DNA from 3 places in the Klebsiella oxytoca genome. Region 2 is predicted to be linked to each of the others. Evidence: riboswitches for the same ligand, from Rfam matches in the RefSeq annotation. Region 2 holds a riboswitch; each other region holds the start of a gene.
What was found. Region 2 has a riboswitch for thiamine pyrophosphate ahead of GJ746_RS12490 (TenA family protein). Riboswitches for the same ligand answer to the same signal wherever they lie in the genome.
Positions count from the first base shown of each region.

Region 1: it holds a riboswitch for thiamine pyrophosphate, as region 2 does, so the genes downstream of both, thiC (phosphomethylpyrimidine synthase ThiC) here and GJ746_RS12490 (TenA family protein) in region 2, are expected to answer to the same signal.
Region 3: it holds a riboswitch for thiamine pyrophosphate, as region 2 does, so the genes downstream of both, thiB (thiamine ABC transporter substrate binding subunit) here and GJ746_RS12490 (TenA family protein) in region 2, are expected to answer to the same signal.

Region 1 covers NZ_CP046115.1:285,375-292,457, forward strand. The annotation lists gene thiH (2-iminoacetate synthase ThiH) at 1-417, opposite strand, end outside; gene thiG (thiazole synthase) at 414-1,184, opposite strand; gene thiS (sulfur carrier protein ThiS) at 1,186-1,386, opposite strand; gene GJ746_RS01355 (HesA/MoeB/ThiF family protein) at 1,370-2,125, opposite strand; gene thiE (thiamine phosphate synthase) at 2,118-2,753, opposite strand; gene thiC (phosphomethylpyrimidine synthase ThiC) at 2,753-4,648, opposite strand; TPP riboswitch at 4,734-4,847, opposite strand; gene rsd (sigma D regulator) at 4,902-5,399, opposite strand; gene nudC (NAD(+) diphosphatase) at 5,495-6,268, shown strand; gene hemE (uroporphyrinogen decarboxylase) at 6,435-7,083, shown strand, end outside.
Region 2 covers NZ_CP046115.1:2,701,113-2,708,195, forward strand. The annotation lists gene GJ746_RS12470 (diaminobutyrate--2-oxoglutarate transaminase) at 1-680, opposite strand, end outside; gene GJ746_RS12475 (ABC transporter substrate-binding protein) at 988-1,923, opposite strand; gene GJ746_RS12480 (ABC transporter permease) at 1,947-2,687, opposite strand; gene GJ746_RS12485 (ABC transporter ATP-binding protein) at 2,684-3,412, opposite strand; gene GJ746_RS12490 (TenA family protein) at 3,409-4,104, opposite strand; TPP riboswitch at 4,174-4,275, opposite strand; gene GJ746_RS12495 (Gfo/Idh/MocA family protein) at 4,464-5,636, opposite strand; gene GJ746_RS12500 (sugar phosphate isomerase/epimerase family protein) at 5,652-6,575, opposite strand; gene GJ746_RS12505 (LacI family DNA-binding transcriptional regulator) at 6,761-7,083, opposite strand, start outside.
Region 3 covers NZ_CP046115.1:896,126-903,208, forward strand. The annotation lists gene GJ746_RS04225 (DedA family protein) at 22-789, shown strand; gene thiQ (thiamine ABC transporter ATP-binding protein ThiQ) at 776-1,477, opposite strand; gene thiP (thiamine/thiamine pyrophosphate ABC transporter permease ThiP) at 1,461-3,071, opposite strand; gene thiB (thiamine ABC transporter substrate binding subunit) at 3,047-4,030, opposite strand; TPP riboswitch at 4,063-4,232, opposite strand; gene sgrR (HTH-type transcriptional regulator SgrR) at 4,270-5,925, opposite strand; gene sgrT (glucose uptake inhibitor SgrT) at 6,013-6,165, shown strand; gene GJ746_RS04255 (sugar efflux transporter) at 6,394-7,083, shown strand, end outside.

The DNA of each region.
Region 1 (7,083 bases), 2.4 Mb from region 2:
GTCCATGCCGACTTTGCCCTGATGTTCGCCGGTCACCAGCAGCAGATGCTCGAAACCCATTTCGCGAATTGCCGCGCATTCACGGGCAATTTCTGTCTCATCCAGAGTTTTGCGCTTGATACGGTTACTCATTGAGAAGCCGCAGTAGGTGCAGTCGTTGGCGCACAGATTTGAGAGATACAGCGGGACATAAAAGCTGACGGTATTGCCAAAACGCTGGCGAGTCAGGCGCTGAGCGCGCTGCGCCAGAGGCTCGAGATAACCTGCGGCGGCAGGGGAGAGGAGCGCCATCATATCGTCGCGGCTAAGCTGTTTTGCCGCCAGAGCGCGCTCAACGTCAGCGGCGGTTTTACCGTTAATGCGCAGGCGAATATCGTCCCAGTCCAGCTGTCGCCAACGGTCAGTGAAGGTGTTCATACCTGCGCCTCCAGAAAGTCGGTCAGCGGGCTGGTGGCCTGCGCCTGGGCGCTGCGCGCGCCCGGCCCGGCCTGTCGCGCCAGTAATCCGGCATCAATCGCCAGCCGGAAAGCCCGGGCCATGGCTACCGGGTCGTCGGCAACGGCGATGGCGGTATTCACCAGAACCGCGTCAGCGCCCATTTCCAGCGCCTGCGCCGCGTGGCTCGGCACGCCGATACCGGCATCCACGACCACCGGCACCGTGGCCTGCTCGATAATAATCTCCAGCATCGCTTTGGTTTCCAGCCCCTGATTGGAACCGATAGGCGCGCCGAGCGGCATCACCGCCGCGCAGCCCGCTTCTTCCAGGCGTTTGCACAGTACAGGATCGGCGCCGCAGTAGGGCAGCACCACGAAATCCTCCCGAACCAGAATTTCGGCCGCTTTCAGCGTTTCGATTGGGTCAGGTAGCAGCCAGCGGGCGTCGGGATGGATTTCCAGTTTCAGCCAATGGGTGCCCAGCGCCTCCCGCGCCAGACGGGCGGCAAATACCGCCTCTTCCGCCGTTTTGGCGCCGGATGTATTTGGCAGCAGGCTAACGCCAGCCGCCAGCAGCGGCGCGAGGATAGCGTCATTATGCTGACGGAGATCGACGCGCTTCATCGCCAGCGTTACCAGCTGACTGCCGGAAGCGCGAATAGCCTCCACCATAACGTCGGGGGCGGCGAATTTACCAGTGCCGGTGAAAAGATGTGATTCAAACGTTTTATCCGCAATGCGTAACATGTCAGCCTCCAGCGATAACCTGAAAAAGCAGGATCTGGTCGCCTTCCTGCAAGAGATGAGCTTCCCACCGTTCGCGCGGCAGGATGTGTTGATTGAGCGCCAGCGCGACGCCCGGCTGCTGCTGTTCCAGCTGCGTGAGCAGGTCGGCGACGGAAGTCGCTTCGGCGCACTGCAACGGTTCATCGTTAAGCCATACCTGCATGCTGCCCTCCGCATACCGGACAGCCCTGAGCCCGCTGGAGCGCGAGCGTGCGCCAGCTGCTGGTACGGGCATCGAACAGGCGCAGCGTGTTACGCGGCGTTGCCATACCGCTAAGCAGTTTGATCGCTTCCAGCGCCTGAAGGGTACCCATCATCCCGACCACCGGGCCGATAATGCCCGCCGTACGGCAGTTGCGTTCTGGTTCACTCGCGTCTGGCCACAGACAGCGGTAGCAGCCCTGTTCCCACGGCGGCGTCAGCACCATCAGCTGGCCTCCCAGTCCGACGGCGCTGGCGGTAATAAGCGGCGTTTCAAGCGCGACGCAGGCGGCGTTGATCGCCTGCCGGGTCACCATGTTATCGGTGCAATCCAGTACCACATCGGCCTTCGTTACTTCATCCAGCAGGTTTTTTCCGCTTAAGCGTTGTTTCAGCGCAATCAGTTCAATCTGCGGGTTGAGGCGAGCCAGCCTCGCTCTGGCGGCGGTGGTTTTGGGCTGAGCGATATCATCGCTGGTGAACAGAATTTGCCGCTGCAGATTGCTGACGTGCACGTCGTCGTCGTCGGCCAGCGTCAGCGTGCCGACCCCGGCTCCGGCCAGATAGAGCGCAGCAGGGGAACCCAGCCCGCCGAGACCAACGATCAACACCCGGCTGGCCAGCAGCTTTTGCTGGCCTTCAATGGCGATATCCTCCAGCAGCAGCTGGCGGCTATAGCGCATAAAATCGCTGTCATTCATCACCCGCTCCCGCTATCCCGAGCAACTGTGCCGTGGCCTGCCGCCAGTCGGTAGCCTGAGTAATGGCGCTGACTACCGCAATACTGCCGACGCCGGTTGCCAGAACCGCCGGAGCGCGCTCAAGGCTGATTCCGCCAATCGCCACGGTGGGATAATCGCCCAGGCGCTGAATATGCTGCGCCAGCTGTTCCAGCCCCTGGGGAGCGGAAGGCATCTGCTTGGTTTGCGTCGGAAAAACGTGGCCGAGAGCGATGTAAGAAGGACGAGCCGCCAGCGCGATATCAATTTCCATATCGTCGTGAGTGGAAACACCAAGGCGCAGCCCGGCGTTACGGATGGCGCTAAGGTCAGTGGTTTCCAGATCTTCCTGGCCTAAATGCACGCCGTAAGCCTGATGTTTAATAGCCAGCCGCCAGTAATCATTGATAAACAGTCGCGCATCATATTTGCGTCCCAGGGCGATAGCGGCGGCCACATCCTCTTCGACTTCACTATCGCGTTTATCCTTAATGCGCAGCTGGATGGTGCGAACGCCCGCAGCCAGCAAGCGTTCGATCCACGTTACGCTATCGACGACCGGATAGAGTCCTAAACGGAATGGGACGGGTGGAAAATCGGGTTGATACATCAGGCTTCCTCCTTACGTAGATAGATTTCACTGCCGCGGGCGCGAAAGTTATCCGCCATATCGGCCATCCCCACTTCGATGGTCTGCACGGCGGCGTAGTTGCGAACTTCCTGGCTTATCTTCATTGAGCAAAATTTGGGGCCGCACATGGAGCAGAAGTGGGCCACTTTGCCGGACTCCTGCGGCAGGGTTTCGTCGTGGTAAGCGCGAGCGGTGAACGGATCGAGCGCCAGGTTAAACTGGTCTTCCCAGCGGAACTCGAAGCGTGCTTTCGACATGGCGTTATCGCGGATCTGCGCGCCGGGATGACCTTTGGCGAGGTCGGCAGCGTGGGCGGCAATTTTGTAAGTAATCAGGCCCTGCTTAACGTCTTCTTTATTCGGCAGGCCGAGGTGCTCTTTCGGCGTCACGTAGCAGAGCATCGCACAGCCGAACCAGCCGATCATGGCTGCGCCAATACCCGAGGTGAAATGGTCGTACCCCGGTGCAATATCGGTAGTTAGCGGACCTAAGGTATAGAAAGGCGCTTCGTGGCAGTGCTCCAGCTCTTCGGTCATATTGCGCTGAATCATCTGCATCGGCACATGGCCCGGGCCTTCGATCATCACCTGCACGTCATACTCCCAGGCGATTTTGGTTAGCTCGCCCAGCGTATGCAGTTCGGCAAACTGCGCTTCGTCGTTGGCATCCTGAATCGAGCCGGGACGCAGGCCATCACCTAATGAGAGCGAAACGTCATAGGCGGCGCAGATTTCGCAGATCTCACGAAAATGTTGATAGAGAAAGTTCTCTTTATGATGGGACAAGCACCATTTCGCCATGATGGAACCGCCGCGGGATACAATACCTGTCAGGCGCCGGGCGGTCATCGGCACATAGCGCAGCAGCACGCCGGCGTGAATGGTGAAGTAGTCGACCCCTTGTTCAGCCTGTTCCAGCAGCGTGTCGCGGAAGGATTCCCAGGTGAGATCTTCGGCGATCCCGTTGACCTTTTCTAACGCCTGGTAGATCGGCACGGTGCCGATCGGTACCGGACTATTGCGCAGGATCCACTCGCGGGTCTCGTGAATATAGCGGCCGGTAGAAAGGTCCATTACCGTATCCGCTCCCCAGCGCGTCGCCCACACCAGTTTCTCGACCTCTTCCTCAATCGACGAGGTGACCGCCGAGTTGCCGATATTGGCGTTAACCTTCACCAGGAAGTTGCGGCCAATAATCATCGGCTCAGATTCCGGATGATTAATATTGGCCGGAATAATCGCGCGCCCGGCGGCGACTTCAGCGCGTACAAATTCCGGGGTGATATTTTCCGGCAGTCGTGCGCCAAAGCCGACGCCCGGATGCTGCTGGCGCAGCACTTTGCCACGAATACGCTCGCGGCCCATATTCTCGCGAATAGCGATGAATTCCATCTCCGGCGTGACAATTCCCTGACGGGCGTAGTGCAGTTGAGTCACGCATTTACCGGCGATAGCGCGTCTGGGCGTTAACAGGCCGGTAAAGCGCAGCTCGTTGAGGCCCTCATCCGTCAGCCGCTGTTTGGTATACGCCGAACTGCGATCGCTGAGCTCTTCGCAGTCGCGACGCGCCTCAATCCACGGCAGGCGTAGTTTTGTCAGGCCCTGCTGAACGTTAATCGCGATATGCGGGTCGCCGTACGGGCCGGACGTGTCATAGACAGGAATGGCCTCGTTAGCTTCGTGCTGAGGATTATCTTTGCTGCCGCCGATAAGCGTCGGGCTCAGCTGAATTTCGCGCATCGGTACGCGAATATCTTCTTGCGAACCATGGATATAGATGCGCTGTGAATTGGGAAACGCGGTACCTTCCAGCGTGTCGATAAAGCGCTGAGCGTGTTCACGTTGCTCTCGACGCGTGAGTTTTGTTGTAGACATAGCTCATTCCGGTTAAACAGGATATGGCTTGCCAGACGACGGATGGAGTAACAGATGCGATCGGCCCTGAACAGGCTGATGCTAAATGCAGTTTACTCTTGTTCCCTTCGCAGGTATTAGCCTGATCAGGTTCCGCGGATCCCGAATTAACGGTCTCAGCCTTTTCCAGTGTGGAAAATAGGCACTCCGACAAGATGACATTCCCTCTCAGAAAGGGGGAATGTATGTAAACTACGCGTTAATGGCTCACAACTCAAGCGGTCGGCGCGATATTGTCGCTGATGCTATCTTTGCGACTATGGGCTACGGCGAGGGCGATCAGTTTGTCTTCCAGCGCAAAGCGCGCTTCCAGCGCTTCACCGATATCTGACAGCGCCTGCTGGAACTCAAGGTAGTTATCGTGATCGATGGCGTTTTCGAGGCAGGAGTCGTAATAATCCATAATCTGCTGGGTATTAGCCTGCAGCTGTGGATAAATCTTAGTCGCGGCTAAAAGTGGCGTATCGCCTTCCAATTCGCCGATAAAGCGTTCATAAATACTAAAATGGCCGGAGGAAAGGTAGTCCACCAGGCTTTGACAAAAATCATCCAGCGCTTTCTCATTAAGCCGCATAAATGATTCTTTGCCGGGCTTCAGGCCAACCAGGTTGTAGTAAGCCACGAGCAAATGCTTACGTACTTGTAGCCAGCGATCGACCAGTTTATTGCTGCCTCCAACACGTTCCGTCAGGTTTTCCAGCTGGTTTAACATGGTTGACTCCGCAAGTTTTTAAGAGAAACACGTTGCTCACCAAAATGTAAATTTAATGTTAAAAGTGCCAGTAAAATGAAGGTAGTGCAATAGATATGGATCGTATTATTGAAAAATTAGATCGCGGCTGGTGGATTGTCAGCCACGAACAGAAATTATGGTTACCTGGTGGGGAATTACCATATGGCGAAGCGGTAAATTTTAATCTTGCGGGACAACCCGGGCTGCGGATAGGGGAATGGCAGGGCGAACCGGTATGGCTGGTGCGTCAGGATCGTCGGCATGACATGGGATCGCTGCGCCAGGTGCTCGATCAGGATGCTGGTCTTTTCCAACTGGCGGGTCGAGGGATCCAGCTGGCGGAATTCTACCGTTCGCATAAATTCTGCGGCTACTGCGGGCATCCGATGCATCCCAGTAAAACCGAGTGGGCGATGCTGTGCAGCCATTGCCGCGAACGCTACTACCCGCAAATCGCACCGTGCATTATCGTCGCCATCCGCCGGGATGACACCATTCTGCTGGCGCAGCATACGCGCCATCGTAACGGCGTGCACACGGTGCTGGCCGGGTTTGTCGAGGTCGGAGAGACCCTGGAGCAGACCGTGGCCCGCGAGGTGATGGAGGAGAGCGGTATTAAGGTGAAAAACCTGCGCTACGTGACCTCCCAGCCCTGGCCGTTCCCGCAATCGCTGATGACCGCGTTTATGGCCGAGTACGATAGCGGCGAGATTGTCATCGACAAGAAAGAGCTGCTGGAGGCGGGATGGTATCGCTATGACGATCTGCCGCTTCTGCCGCCGCCGGGCACCGTGGCGCGCCGGCTGATTGAAGATACCGTGGCGATGTGTCGGGCAGAGTATGAGTGACATGTTACATACACTTTATCCTTCAAATTGCCTCTTTGTTGGCTGTTTTAACGTACCTCAACCACTTACTTGAGTAAGCTCCCGGGGTTCATTCAATTGCCGCCTCGATCCACTTTGAATGATTTTGTGTATAAACTTGGCGCATCAACGCTAAAGGAATGTAAAAATGACCGAACTGAAGAACGATCGCTATCTGCGCGCGCTGCTACGCCAGCCGGTTGATGTCACCCCGGTGTGGATGATGCGCCAGGCGGGCCGCTATTTACCGGAGTACAAAGCCACCCGTGCGCAAGCGGGGGACTTTATGTCGCTGTGTAAAAACGCTGAGCTGGCCTGTGAAGTGACGCTGCAGCCGCTGCGCCGCTATAAGCTCGACGCGGCCATTCTCTTCTCGGACATTCTCACTATCCCGGATGCCATGGGGCTGGGGCTCTATTTCGAAGCCGGAGAAGGTCCGCGTTTTACCTCGCCGATTACCTGTAAAGCGGATGTTGATAAATTACCGATCCCCGATCCGGAAGGTGAGCTTGGCTATGTGATGAACGCCGTGCGCACCATTCGCCGCGAACTGAAAGGCGAAGTGCCGCTGATCGGTTTTTCCGGTAGTCCATGGACGCTGGCGACCTATATGGTTGAAGGTGGAAGTAGCAAAGCGTTTACGGTGATCAAAAAAATGATGTATGCCGAGCCGCAGGCCCTGCATGCGCTGCTCGACAAGCTGGCGAAAAGCGTCACGCTGTATCTGAATGCGCAGATCAGAGCGGGCGCGCAGTCGGTGATGATTTTTGATACCTGGGGCGGCGTGCTGACCGGCC
Region 2 (7,083 bases):
GGTTTACGCACGCCGCTTTCAACGTCGTTAATCAGGTTTTCGAAGTAGTAGGTCAGCGCTTTCACGCCCGCTTCACCGCCGATACCCAGCGGGCAGCGGTACTGGTGCGGATAAGGCATAAACTGCACTTCCGGCATCATGCCGTTAACCGCCGCTTTCGGCGACAGGTTGCCGGTAACGGACAGCGCGCCGTGGGTCATCCCGTGGTAGCCGCCGGAGAAGCTGATAACCGAAGTACGACCGGTGAATTTTTTCGCCAGCTTCAGCGCCGCTTCTACGGCGTCAGCGCCGGATGGGCCGGTGAACTGCAGACAATAATCTTTACCTTCACCCGGTAACAGGGAAAGCAGGTATTCAGAGAAACGATCTTTTAATGGAGTGGTCAGATCGAGAGTATGTAACGGCAAGCCGCTGGTAATGACACTTTGGATGCTCTGCAGCACATCAGGATGGTTGTGGCCGAGTGCCAGGGTACCGGCGCCGGCAAGGCAGTCCAGATACTGTTTGTTATCCGCATCGGTCAGCCAGACGCCTTCCGCTTTGGTAATCGCAAGGGGCAGCTTGCGCGGATAGCTCCTGACATTCGATTCGAATTCAGCCTGACGGGCCAAAAAGGTATCGTTGTTTGCATTTAATAAGTCTGCGCCTAAAGTATCAATACGGACTTTATCCGTCATCATATCACTCCCACAACCAGCGTTACGGTTGAACCCTGGTTGAATAAATTGGTGTAAGAAATTGAATCGCCATGCATAAAGCGGGCACAATATATGGCTTTTTAAATCCGCATTCAACGTTTTATTGATTAAGGGGTATTTACGTTATTTTTACATTGTAAAAAGTGAACGTAACTCATTGATAGGGATGAAGTGTTTTACAGGATAAAAGACCTTTAAAATTGTAATTATTAATGAAGTCTTGTCGCGATTTTTATTACCGTTTTGCTGACCATTGCTGGCGAAAAATTTCCGCCAGCAGAAACGGCTCTCAATGCAATTCAAGCGCATAATCGCTTAGCGGTGTGACTTTTTTCACCAACTTATTGTTATATAAAAACTGTTCATAAGTTTCATAACGTGATTTGTCCAGGGCCGCTGGATCGCGGGCAAACAGAGGGATGGTTTTCAGCCATGCCTGTTTATTCAGCGCGGTATTGAGCTCGGGATGCGCGGCGGCAAACGTCTGCCAGGTTTCCTGCGGGTGGGCGCGTAAATAAGCGACGCCTTTCTGTAGCGCCGTGAGGAAAGCCTTAATTTTCGGCGCGTTGGCCGCATCGCGATTCGCCACGATCACCAGCTCGTCGTAGGCAGGTACGCCGTAATCCTCGACGTTCATTACCACCGGATCTTTCCCCTGAAGCATCAGTTCCAGCGCTTCTATATTACGATATCCGCCAATGACCGCATCGACCTGACCGGCCATCAGAGCGCTGGTCAGCTGAAAGTTAACATTGATGAGCTTGATGCTTTTGGGATCGACTTGTACGTGCTGTGCCATGGTCGCCAGCGTCGCCTGTTCGATTCCGCTAACGGAATAACCCACTTTTTTACCCTGCAGATCGGCGGGGGATTTGATGTTTTTATCCAGCGCGATCACCGTGTTCAGCGGCGAATTAATCAGCGTGCCAACGCGGACCAGCGGAAGCCCTTCATCAGCGAAAAAATGTACCTGCGGCTGGTAGGTAATGGCCAGATCCGCCTGGCGGGCAGCCACCAATCGTGGCGGCAGCGCCGGATCGGACGGTGGCACAATTTTGACGTCAAGACCCGCCTCTTTAAAAGCGCCAATCTGTTCGGCTACCATAATCGGCGCATGGTCAGGATTGATATACCAGTCCAGCACGAGGGTGAGTTTCTCGTTAGCCTGCGCCTGACCGCCGATCAGCGTGCCGAAGGCCATCACGGCATAAAGATGCTTACGCATGGTTATTCCTTATTGTTAAATCGTTATTCCGGCGTCCAGTAGACCAGCCGATGCAGAAAAGCATCCACCGTCAGCCAGAGCAGGACCGTCAGTAGTACTAAAATAAACAGGGCTGCGAAGCAGATATCGGTTTGCAAACGGGCGTTGGCGTTGAGCATCACGTAGCCAAGCCCTTCGGCTGAACCGACCCATTCACCGATTATTGCGCCAATGGGGGCGACGGCTGCCGCCATCCGCAGGCCGGAGCCGAGCGCCGGAAGGGCGGCCATCATGCGCACATGACGCAGCTGTGCACTAAAAGAGGCGCCCATCGTGCGCGCCAGATCGAGATAATCGTTGTTAACCCGGCGCAGGCCGTCAAAAAACGCCGAGGTCACGGGGAAAAAAATCACCAGAACCGCCATCATGACCTTTGCGCTCATGCCGAAACCAAACCACAGGACCAGCAGCGGGGCGAGAGCAAAGACCGGGATCGCCTGGCTGATCAGCACCAGCGGCATCAGCCAGCGCTGAAGACGCGGCGAGACGATCATGCACAGCGCCAGGATCACGCCAAGCAGGACGCCGAGCGCGAGACCGCTGACGATCTCACTCAACGTGATTAGCGTGTGCCAGCCGAGATAATCCCGATTCATCCACAGCGCGCTGGCCACCGCTGCGGGAGAAGGCAGCAGGAAGGCCGGAATGCCGCTGCGGCTCGCCAGCCACCAGAGCAGCAGCAGGCCGCAGAACACCACGGCGGCGCGAAACACTTTTGCGCTCATCCGTTAGCCCTCATGAGCTGTTGCAACAGTTCCGCCTGGCCGATCAGCAGCGCCGGGTCGTCCGGCGCACGCGGCGGCGTGCCGGATAGACGGTGGCTATCGTCAATTCCGCCGGCAGCGGGAGAAAGCACCAGCAGCCGATGGCTCAGGCGACAGGCTTCCATCGGGTCATGGGTGATAAGCACCACGGTACGGTTAACCAGCAGCTCCGCAGCCAGTGTCTGAATTCGCGTACGGGTGATGGTATCGAGCGCGGAAAAGGGTTCGTCCATCAGTACGATGGGCTGGTCTTCATATAAGGTGCGCGCCAGCGCCGCCCGCTGGCGCATGCCGCCGGACAGACGGGCCGGAAGTTCGTTAGCGCACGATTCAAGGCCTACCTGCTGTAACAGCGTGGCTACGCGCCGGTGGTCAACGCGCTCTCCGCGCAGACGGGCGCCAAGAGAGACGTTGTCACGCACATTTAACCACGGGTAAAGCAAGTCTTTCTGCCCCATCCACGCCAGCCGTTTAGCGATTGGCAGCCCGTCGCTGGCGCGGACTTCACCGGCAGCGGCTTTTGCCAGACCGGCGAGAACACGTAGCAGGGTGGTTTTCCCTACGCCGCTGGGCCCCAGCAGCGATATCCATTGGCCGCCGGGGATATCGAACGTCAGGTTGTCGAAAATTTGCCGTGCGCCAAAGCGCAGGCTCAGGCCGCGTACCTCAATTGCTGGCGCACTCACGCCGGATTCCCCTCAACCGCATTAAGGCCCATTTGCCAGAAGTTGGCTTCCAGACGGGTGGCGGTGGTGAAAATGACGCCAAGTTCCGCAAAACGCGCCTCGCCGCCGCGCTGTTGCCAGAGCGTTTCCAGCAGGGCAATGGCGGCATTGACGCCGTTCAGATAACCCTCGTCGCCGTAGTTGCGGATCCACGAGGCATAGGGATTGTCGATCAGGTTGGTTGCCGGATTATGCAGCAGGCCGAGACCGATTTCCGCATATCCGGCGACGCACGGCATCAGCGCCGCCAGCAGATCCAGCGCGTCTCCGGAGTGGCCGATGTCCAGCACGTAACGGGTATAGTTGATGGTTTCTAAGGCTTCCGGTTCGGTGGCCATCGCGGGTTCGTCCAGCCCCCATCCGTTACAGTAGCCAACATGCAGCGGCAGTTCGTCGAGAATGGCGTTCATCGACGCGGCGGCGGCGCGCATCTCCGGCAGAGTACGCAGTTTACTGACCAGCAGCGCGTAGCTGCGGGCAAAGTGGATCAGAAACAGATAGTCTTGCGTCAGATAGCGGCGGAATGCCGGTTCAGGCAGGGTGCCGTCGGCGAGCTGACGCAGGAAGGGATGGTTGACGTAGTGCTGCCAGGCGGTATCGGCCTGCTGGCGCAGACGACCATAAATACCCTGGGTAAATGCGGGAACAATCACAGGACCTCCTGATAAAAGGGAGATCCGGGCGTGCAGAAAGAAGTGTGAACAGGCAATGGCGCAAAACTGGCGGAAATGCCGACCCGTCCCTTCGCTGGCATGACCCAGATCAGGTTCAAAGGGTTCGGCTTACGCCATCTCAGCCCTCACGGGACACCCCTCGGTTTGGCCCATGTTATACGGCATTCGCTTTTTGATTACAATGCCGTGAATATGCCGAAAACAGGTGACGTTGTCACGAATGGGCCAGCGAGAAATAATAGTTGAGCACTCTTGCCGGGCGGCGCTCGGCCGTAGCAGATATGCGATAAGCAAAGCTGTTCCTTGCCCGGCAGACGCGCCGCTGCCGGGCAACAGATTTAACGAAACTCGACCCAGCTGGCTCCGCTATCCGCAGAACGTACGCAGTTCTCGACCCAGTGCACGCCGAGCGCCCCGGCTTTCGCATCCGGATACCAGAAGTTTTCCAGCAGCGCGGCGTCGCGGCGATCGGTCGCATCCATGGCGATAGCAAAGCGGCGGTACAGATTTGACCAGGCTTCAAACAGCCCTTCGGGATGACCGCCGCCAATTCTGTCGTCCTGCAGGGCCAGAGGATCAAGATAGGACATTCCGCGTTCAAGGATGCGTACCGGCTCACCCTGGATTTCATAGCGCAGCTGGTTTGGCTGTTCATCCCACCATTCCAGGCTGGCTTTTTCCCCGACGATGCGCACTTTCTGCCCGTGCATTGAGCCGCTGTTGACCGCCGAGCACCACATCGAACCCACGGCGCCGTTGTCGTACTCCATCAGCACGTAGGCGTTATCCTCCAGCGGGGCGCGGCTTTTAACAAAGCTCTGGCGGGAGCACATCAGGCGCGTGATGTTGAGTTTCGGTGCCATGGTCTCCGCCAGAAACAGCGGGTGCGTAGCCAGATCGCCCAGCACGTAGCCTGGGCCGACAAATTTCGGATCCACTCGCCAGCGGGTGCTGGGGTTGTCCTGCTCCACCGGCAGATTGTGGAAACCGTGTGCGAACTGCATATTAATGATGCGGATCTCGCCCAGCAGCCCCTGGGCAATCATCTGCCGCGCCTGCAAAATCAGCTGATGCCCAGCATAGCCGTAGGTAACCCCGATAATCTTGCGCTGCTTTTCGCTCAGGGCCACCAGCGCATCGGCCTCTTCGCCGGTAAAACACAGCGGTTTTTCACATACCACGTGCAGCCCGGCTTCCAGCGCCGCGCGGCAAATGGCGTAGTGGGTATTGTTCGGCGTGGCGACAGACACCGCCTCAATACCATCTTCTCGCGCCGCTTCTTCGCGAAACAAGGTCGCGTAGTCGGGATAACAGCGTTCGGCCTCAACGCCAAGCTGACGACCAAATTCACGCCCGCGCTGAGCGTCAATATCAAAAGCCCCGGCCAGCAGGGTAAATGAACCGTCACGCAGCGCCGCTGAGCGGTGAATATAGCCAATCTGGCTGCTTGCGCCGCCGCCAACCATTCCCCAGCGTAATGACCTGCCGACGGGTTTAGTACCGTTAATCATCGTGTTCTCTCCTGATTAAAAGCCAACGGAGCGCAGGTAGCGCAGGCTTTCCGTTACTGCCTGCAGGCTGCCTTCAACGTTACGCGGATCGCGTTCTTGTTCGATAGTGATCCAGCCCTGATAGCCGCGCTTATCGAGAAACGCGCGTACGGCCGGATAGTCAATCGCGCCGGTGCCGAGCGGACACATTACCCCTTCGGCACAGGCGGAGAAGAAGTCGATGCCCCGGGAAATCACGCTCTCGAATACCTTCGGATCGACATCTTTAAAGTGCAGGTAGTCAAGGCGGTCAAAATGGCGATCCAGCCAGGCGATAGGGTCCATACCCGAATAGTAGAGATGTCCGGTATCGAGACATAACCCGGCGACATCATGGGGAATTTGCGTTGCCAGCAGATCTATCTCATCGGCAAACTCGATGCAGCCGCCGGCGTGAGGGTGGATAACCGGGCGAACGCCGTACTCCTGCCACGCCAGTTTGCTGATGATAGTGATGTGGTCGATCATCCGCCGCCAGTCGGCGGGGGAAAGGCGGGGGGCCAGATCTCCGCGTCCGGCATATTTCGCCCGCTGCGGATTACCAAAATCAATAATAACCAGATAGGGGGGTTGGAAAGGGTTGCCCGCCGTTTCTTCCGCCGCCGGCACCTGCGACAGATTGCGGCAAATGTTATGCGTCAGTGCGACAATATTCGCGAAGTTCTCTTCGCTGACCAGATCGTCAAAGATTGTGCCGGCAACCAGCGACAGCCCCTGCTTATTCAGCGCAGCGCGGAGTTCATCGGCCTGAGTCGGTAAATAGCTCCAGGGCCCCAGTTCAATGCTTTTATAGCCTGCGGTTGCCGCTTCTTGCAGCACCTTGGACCATGCTGGCAGATAAGGGTTTTTGGGATCATCGACGCCCCAGCTACACGGCGCATTAGCAATATGTATGGTCATGACCGGTTCCTTTTCATAATGAGGGGTAAACATGACCAGTATTGAATGAAAATTTCAAAATCAACAATGATGAAATTTAAATTCTTTGATGTGATTCAAGCTTTATTTTGATGGTTAAAATGATGGTCTTTTATCAAATTAAGTCACCAGAAGGCGCGCGGCTGATTCACACGCGCCACCGGCGATCAGAGATTTTCTTTGGTGAGTAAATCAAACGGCTGCAGCGCGTTGATAAAGTTTGGCTGCGGTTGGCTGGCGGCCTGAACAAACGCGTGGATTGTCGCCGTGGCAAATTCGTCCAGCCGATGGGCAAGCATGAGATCGATAGTGCCGTCGATTAACGCCAGCTCGCCGTTATCTACCGGCCCATGACAAATCAGGGTGACCTGATACTGACGTTGATGCGCATGTAGCGCGGCGATAATCCCCTCCACGCCGCCGCAGGGTGCGTAAATAGCCTGCAGATCGGGATATTGGTACAGCATCTCTTCTGTCACCTGGCGGGCGA
Region 3 (7,083 bases), 1.8 Mb from region 2:
CGTTTTTAATCCGGGTACATTATGCAAGCATTGCTGGAACACTTTATTACTCAATCGACGGTCTATTCCCTGATAGCCGTTCTGCTGGTTGCCTTCCTTGAATCGCTGGCGCTGGTGGGGCTTATCTTACCGGGAACGGTGATGATGGCCGGATTGGGCGCGCTGATCGGCAGCGGCGAGGTTAGCTTCTGGCAAGCGTGGCTGGCGGGAATTATCGGCTGTTTGCTCGGCGACTGGATTTCATTCTGGCTTGGCTGGCGGTTTAAAAAACCGCTGCATCGTTGGTCTTTTTTGAAGAAAAACAAAGCGCTGCTGGATAAAACCGAACATGCTCTGCATCAGCACAGCATGTTTACCATTTTGGTTGGCCGATTTGTCGGGCCTACGCGCCCGCTGGTGCCGATGGTCGCGGGAATGCTTGACCTGCCGGTCGCGAAATTTATTCCGCCCAATATCATAGGCTGCCTGCTATGGCCGCCGCTCTACTTCTTACCGGGGATCCTTGCCGGGGCGGCAATTGATATTCCGGCAGATGACAATAGCGCCAGCTTTAAGTGGCTGCTGCTGGGGGCGGCGCTGCTGGCGTGGCTGGCGGCGTGGCTGTGCTGGCGACTATGGCGCAGCGCTAAAAGTTCCGGCGATCGTCTAACCCGCTTCCTGCCGCGCTCGCGCCTCTTGTGGCTGGCACCGCTAATGGTCTGCGCCGCCGGGGTTGCGCTGGTTTTCGCCTTCCGCCATCCTCTGATGCCTATCTATCTCGACATCCTGCATAAGGTTATTTTGCGCTAATTCCCAGTAGCGCTGAGGCGCTGCTGTTGCCGCTGAGCAGCGCGGTGGTCTCGCCGTCCCAGGCAATTCGCCCCTCGGCTACCACCACCGACCGCGGCGCGATGCGCGCCGCATCTTCGACGCTATGCGAGACCATCAAGAGCGTCAGGCGCTGCTGCTGGCAGACATCGGCAACCAGCGTCAGCATCTCCTGACGCAGCGCGGGATCGAGCGCCGAGAAGGGCTCGTCCAGCAGCAGCACCGGCTGTTTGCGTACCAGACAGCGCGCCAGCGCCGCACGCTGACGCTGCCCGCCGGAAAGCTCTTCCGGCAGACGCTCTAACATCGCGTCAATTCCCATTTGTCCGGCAATGGTTTGCAATCGGGCGCTCTGTTCCGCGTTCAGCCGCAGCCCGGGATGCATGCCCAGGGCAATGTTCTGGCGGATGGTGAGATGGTTAAACAGGTTATTTTCCTGAAACAGCATCGATACCGGACGGCGCGACGGAGGCGTGTGGGTATGACGCTGGCCGTCGATCTCAATGCTACCGCTGGCGGGCGGTAAAAAACCGGCAATCAGGTTCAACAGCGTGCTTTTCCCGGCCCCGCTGGGGCCAAGAACCGCAATGCGCTCCCCGCGTTCGGCGGCAAGCGTAAAACGCATGGGCAGATGCTGATAAAGCCAGGTTACATCATTCAGTTTTAGCATCGCGCCCCGGAAGTTTTTCAATAACGCTAAAGAGTAAAAAGCACAGCAGCAGGAGCAAAAGGGCGGTCACGGCCCCGTCCTGGCTTCGATAAGAGCCAATTTGCTGATACAGGTAAAACGGCAGAGTACGAAAATCTTCGTTACCGAATAGCGCCACGACGCCGAAATCGCCAATCGATAGTACACAGGCAAAGGCCAGCGCCTGGGCAAGCGGGCGTTTTAAAGCGCGAAGCTCAACCACCCGAAGGCGCGTAAAGCCCTGCATCCCCAGCGACTGGCAGAGGGGGCCGTAGCGGGCGGCGATATCGCGCATCGGGTTTTCCAGCACCTTGAGCGCGTAGGGAATTGCCATCAGCGCATTAGTAAAAATGACGATACCGTCGGCGGACTCCGGCAGGCCCACGCTATTATTGAGCAGCAGGAAGAAACCGGTGGCCAGCACGATGCCCGGCATGGCGAGGATCAGCATGCCGCTCAGCTCAAGGGCCTGTCCGGCCAGCGGGCGGTTGCGAGCGCGCAGTTCACGGCTGCTCCACAGCAGCATCATGGTCAGAATGACGCTTAAGAGCCCGGCGGCAAGAGCGATACGCAGCGATGTCCACAGCGCCTGCCACAGCGCAGGCTGATGCAGCACGTGAAACAGATTGCTGTTCAGACCATCGACTATCACCGCCAGCAGCGGCGGTAACAGCAGTAAAAGCGCCACGCCAATCAACGTTATGTCACACAGCCGGCTCGATAGCCGGTCGTCGGGATCGCGCCAGCCGCGGATATGGCTGGCGCCGATGGCGAGAGCTTTACTCAGGCGTTGGCTAAGCAACACCAGCCCGAGACAGCAGATCATCTGGATAAGCGCCAGCATCGCCGCGCGCGCCGGGTCGTAGTCGAAATTAAGCGCCTGGTAAATTGCCAGTTCGATCGTCGTTGCCCGCGGGCCGCCGCCCAGCGACAGCACGGTCGCAAAGCTGGCGAAACAGAGCATAAAGATCAGCGCCGCAACCGGGAGAATTTGCCGCCGCAGCCACGGCCACTCAACCAGCCGGAAAAAGACGTAGCCGCGCATCCCAAGCTGGGCGGCGATTTGCCGCTGCTCGCCGGGGATATTCTCCAGCGTCTGCAGCAGCAGGCGCGTAGCCATCGGCATATTAAAGAACACGTGCGCCAGCAGGATCCCCTGTAGCCCGTAGGGTGAGAATTCCCACTGCCAGCCGAACGCGTTGCATAATTCAGCCAACCATCCCTGACGACCGTAGACGCTCAGAATACCGAACACCGCCACCAGTACCGGCAGAATTAAGGTCATCGCGCAAAGACGCAACAGCAGCGTGCGCCCGGGGAATCGGCGCCGGTAAAGGGCGCGGGCGAGGAAGATTGCCGGGATCACCGAAAAAAGCGCGGAAAGGAAGGCCTGCCAGAAAGAGAAGCGCACGACGTGCCAGAGATAGCTGTCGCTGACCAGCACGCCCCAGGCCGCTTGCGGGGCGCTAAACCACAGCGCCAGGAAAGCGGCCAGCGCTACGGCGACCAGGACGATGGCCGCCGTCAGTCCCGGAAGGAGCCAGCCGAAAGTTAGCGGCTGACGGCGCGTTGCCATGCGCTAATCCAATTCTGGCGGTCGGTCGCGACCTGCTGCGGGGTAAATTCGAGCGTCGTTTGCGGTTTCACAAGCGCATCAAAGCCCGCCGGAAGCGCAACCTGGGTAACCGGATACATCCAGTTGCCGGTCGGGATCGCGTTCTGGAAGCCTGGAGAAACCATAAATTTGAGGAATTTTTCCGCCAGCTCCGGCTGTTTGCTGGCTGCGGTACGGGCGGCAACTTCAACCTGTAGATAGTGGCCTTCAGCGAAGTTTGCCGCAGCGTAGTTATCTTTCTTCTCTTCAATGATGTGGTAAGCCGGAGAAGTGGTATAGCTCAGCACCAGATCGCTTTCGCCTTTCAGGAACAGGCCATAGGCTTCGCTCCAGCCTTTGGTGACGGTGACGGTTTTTGCCGCCAGCTTCTGCCAGGCATCCGGCGCCTTATCGCCGTACACCTTTTGCATCCATAGCAGCAGGCCCAGACCCGGCGTGCTGGTGCGCGGATCTTCATAGATCACCCGCCATTTTTCCTCGCTTTCAACCAGCTCTTTCAGGCTTTTCGGCGGATTCTTCAGCTTGTTTTTATCGTAAACGAAAGCGAAATAGCCGTAATCAAACGGGACGAAGGTATCGTTGTCCCAGCCGCCGGGCACGCTGACCGCGCTGGCCGGAACGCCGCTTTTGGCGAACAGTTTGCTTTGCGAGGCGGCTTCCAGCAGGTTGTTATCCAGGCCAAGCACCACATCCGCTTTGCTGTTTTTGCCCTCCATCCGCAGCCGGTTGAGCAGCGAGACGCCATCTTCGAGCGCCACGAACTTCAGTTCGCAGCCGCAGTCAGCTTCAAAGGCTTTTTTAACCGCGGGACCAGGGCCCCAGTCGGCGGAGAACGAGTCGTAGGTATAAACGGTGAGCAGCGGTTTGGCAAAAACGGGCGCGGCGGCCAGCGCCAGCAGCGGGAGTAATTTTTTCAACACTTTGCACCTCAGAAAAAAGGGGTGGCAAAGGATTTTGAGTGGGCCCCAAATCCCTTCGCCGGCGTTATCCGGATCAGGTTCGACGGGTATTTTCTCAGCCCATACGTTTCATCCTTCAAGCCGCATCTTCAAAACGCCATAGCGTTTTGTGATGCTTCTTGAATGATGGTACGTATGTTTATTAGCACCCCGTTGAGAACGGCAGTTAGTGTAATGATTTTGTCAGCTGACTGAAAGCATTACGGCTCTGGCGGCGCGAACCACGCGGATTTAAAGTCAAACCAGCCAAGAGTGTTCATGCGTACGCCGCGCATGCTGCGCTGTCCCTGGATCATTAGCCAGTGGTGAATCAGTGGAACAATCGTTTGATTGGTCAGCAGCTGTTGGCTCCATGTCGCTGGATTAAGCTCTCCCGCACGCCACCGGCTGGCATCCTGTTCCCAGTCGATGGGAATACAGTTGCGAACCAGCGGGACTTCATATAGCCAGGCAAACAGGGAGAAATCGATCGGCAGCGTAAAGTTAGCGCTGTTGAGCCAGACGTCGCTGACCGCTTCGCCGCGGTGCCACTCCTGATACTCCAGCTCCTGTATTTCCAGTTTGACCTGATGCTCGGCAAGCAGCTTCGCCATGATCCCGCCGAGCACGCGGTGCTCAACGTGGTCCTGATAGTAGGTCAGCGTGACCGTCTCCAGACCCGGCGGTTTTTCACAAGCGTGGCTGCGTGCATGGTGCCAGCGGGGTAGCAGGCCATAGGCCGGGAACCAGTTGTCCTGATAGTGATCGCCTGCGTGATAGAGCAGTCTGGCGGGCTGGAACAGATAGCTTAACCACTGGCGTACCGCCGCGTTCGCGCCGAGCGGGCTGCGGGCGTCGAACAGCAGATAATAACAACCCTCTTCCAGGCGGCTTTCCACCGCTTTCTCGCTTTGCGTGGTGCCCTGTAACGTTAAGCCGCCGTTAGGTTCTTCGCTGATTTCCGGCAGCACCCAGACGTTTACTTCATCGATCAGCGCCCGATAGCCGAAATAGTCGTCGAAAGCACGAATTTTGAGCTGATTCTGGTTATTGCGCACAACCGAATAGGGGCCCGTGCCAACGGGGATACTGGAGTAGTTCTCCATCGACCGCCATTCGTGCGGCAGGATCATGGCCGGGACCTGGCTTAATAGCCAGGGCAGCCAGCGGTCGGGTTGACTGAGATGGATATCGAGGGTCCACGCGGTAGGGGAGTCGATACGCTCAATATGGGAAAACAGCGGCAGCGCGTTGCTGCGCTGCAGGGAGCTGATGACATCCGCCATTTCCAGCTCCCGGCCATGATGAAAATGAATACCTGGACGCAGAAAAAAACGCCAGTGGGTTGGGGTGATCTGCTGCCAATGGTGAGCAATATCGGCTTCCAGTTCCCCATTTTCCTCATTTACCCGCGTCAACGCGCTAAAAATCTGTCGGGCGATATGCGTTTCCGAGCGGCGAAGCGCGCTGCCGGGCAGCAGATTTTTCATTGGCCGATAGTAGAGCACGCGCAGGATATGCCGCCCCTGACGAAAGCTGCGGCCTAAATGGGAAACCAGCATTTGCCTGACGGCGGCTTTATCGCCAACCAGCTGTACCAGCTGATCGATTCGGTCCTGTTCCAGCAAATCTTCCGCTCGCTGCTGTTGCAGCGCGAGACCGGTATAGAGAAAAGAGAGGCGTGAGCGTTTGCCACGTCCCGCCTCCGCCTCCCAGGTGAGCCAGCCGCGTTCTTCCATCATGTTCAATAAGGTACGCATATGGCGGCGCGAACAGCTCAGCATATGTGCCAGCTCGTTAAGCGTTGTCTCCTGAGACTTGCCGTCGCAGCACTGCCACAGGCGAATGAACTGCTGTTGTAAACGACCGGAAGGCATAAAAGGGGAACTCCTGATAAAAACTCAGCAATTTATTACTCCCTATATTAAGTCAATAATCAACGTCGATGAAGCGAGGAGGTGAATATGATGAGGTCAACCATTAAACAGTTCTATCAAGGCTACTTTTCTGCGACGCAGGATGCGTCCTGGCTGGCCCGCCTGATGGCAGGAAGACGGCAGGAAATTCTCGGAGAGCTGATGCAGTGGGGAGTTACGTCGCAGACCTCTGATCATTGACTTGCAGACATCATGTGTGACTGAGTATTGGTGTTATACTCGTCGTCTTTCAAGCTGCAGGTGCGTTGGCTGCGCCCGCTCGCCCAGGTCACATAGCTATCTATGTTCCCAGGGACCTACGTCCTGGCCGCCTGCCCGCAACTCGAAACCTATTGAGTATAGAATCACCCGCCAGCAGAATACTTCTGCTGGCTTTTTTCGTTTGCTTCGCGTGCTTAAGGATATTTCATGCTGTGGTTAATGACGATGGGGCGTCGTCTCAACGGCGTTTACGCCGCTTTTATGCTGGTCGCTTTCATGATGGGAATCGCTGGCGCGCTGCAGGCGCCAACGCTCAGCTTATTTCTCAGCCGCGAAGTAGGGGCGCAGCCGTTCTGGGTGGGCCTGTTTTATACGGTTAACGCGATTGCCGGTATCCTGGTCAGCCTGGCGCTGGCTAAACGCTCCGATAGCCGGGGCGATCGTCGTCGGCTGATTATGTTTTGCTGCCTGATGGCGGTGGGAAATGCGCTGCTGTTTGCTTTTAATCGTCACTACCTGACGCTGATTACCTGCGGAGTGATGCTGGCTTCCGTAGCGAATGCCGCGATGCCGCAGCTATTTGCCCTGGCGCGGGAATATGCCGATAGCTCGGCGCGTGAAGTAGTGATGTTCAGTTCGATAATGCGTGCGCAGCTTTCTCTGGCGTGGGTGATTGGCCCGCCGCTGGCTTTTATGCTGGCGCTGAACTACGGCTTCACCACGATGTTTTCGATTGCTGCCGGGATCTTTGTGATTAGTCTGGTGCTGATCGCTTTTAAGCTACCTTCTGTCGCCCGCGTGGAGCAGCCTTCGGAAGGAGATGACGTTCTGGTACAGGCCGGGGGATGGCACGATAAAAACGTACGGACGCTGTTTATCGCCTCCACCCTGATGTGG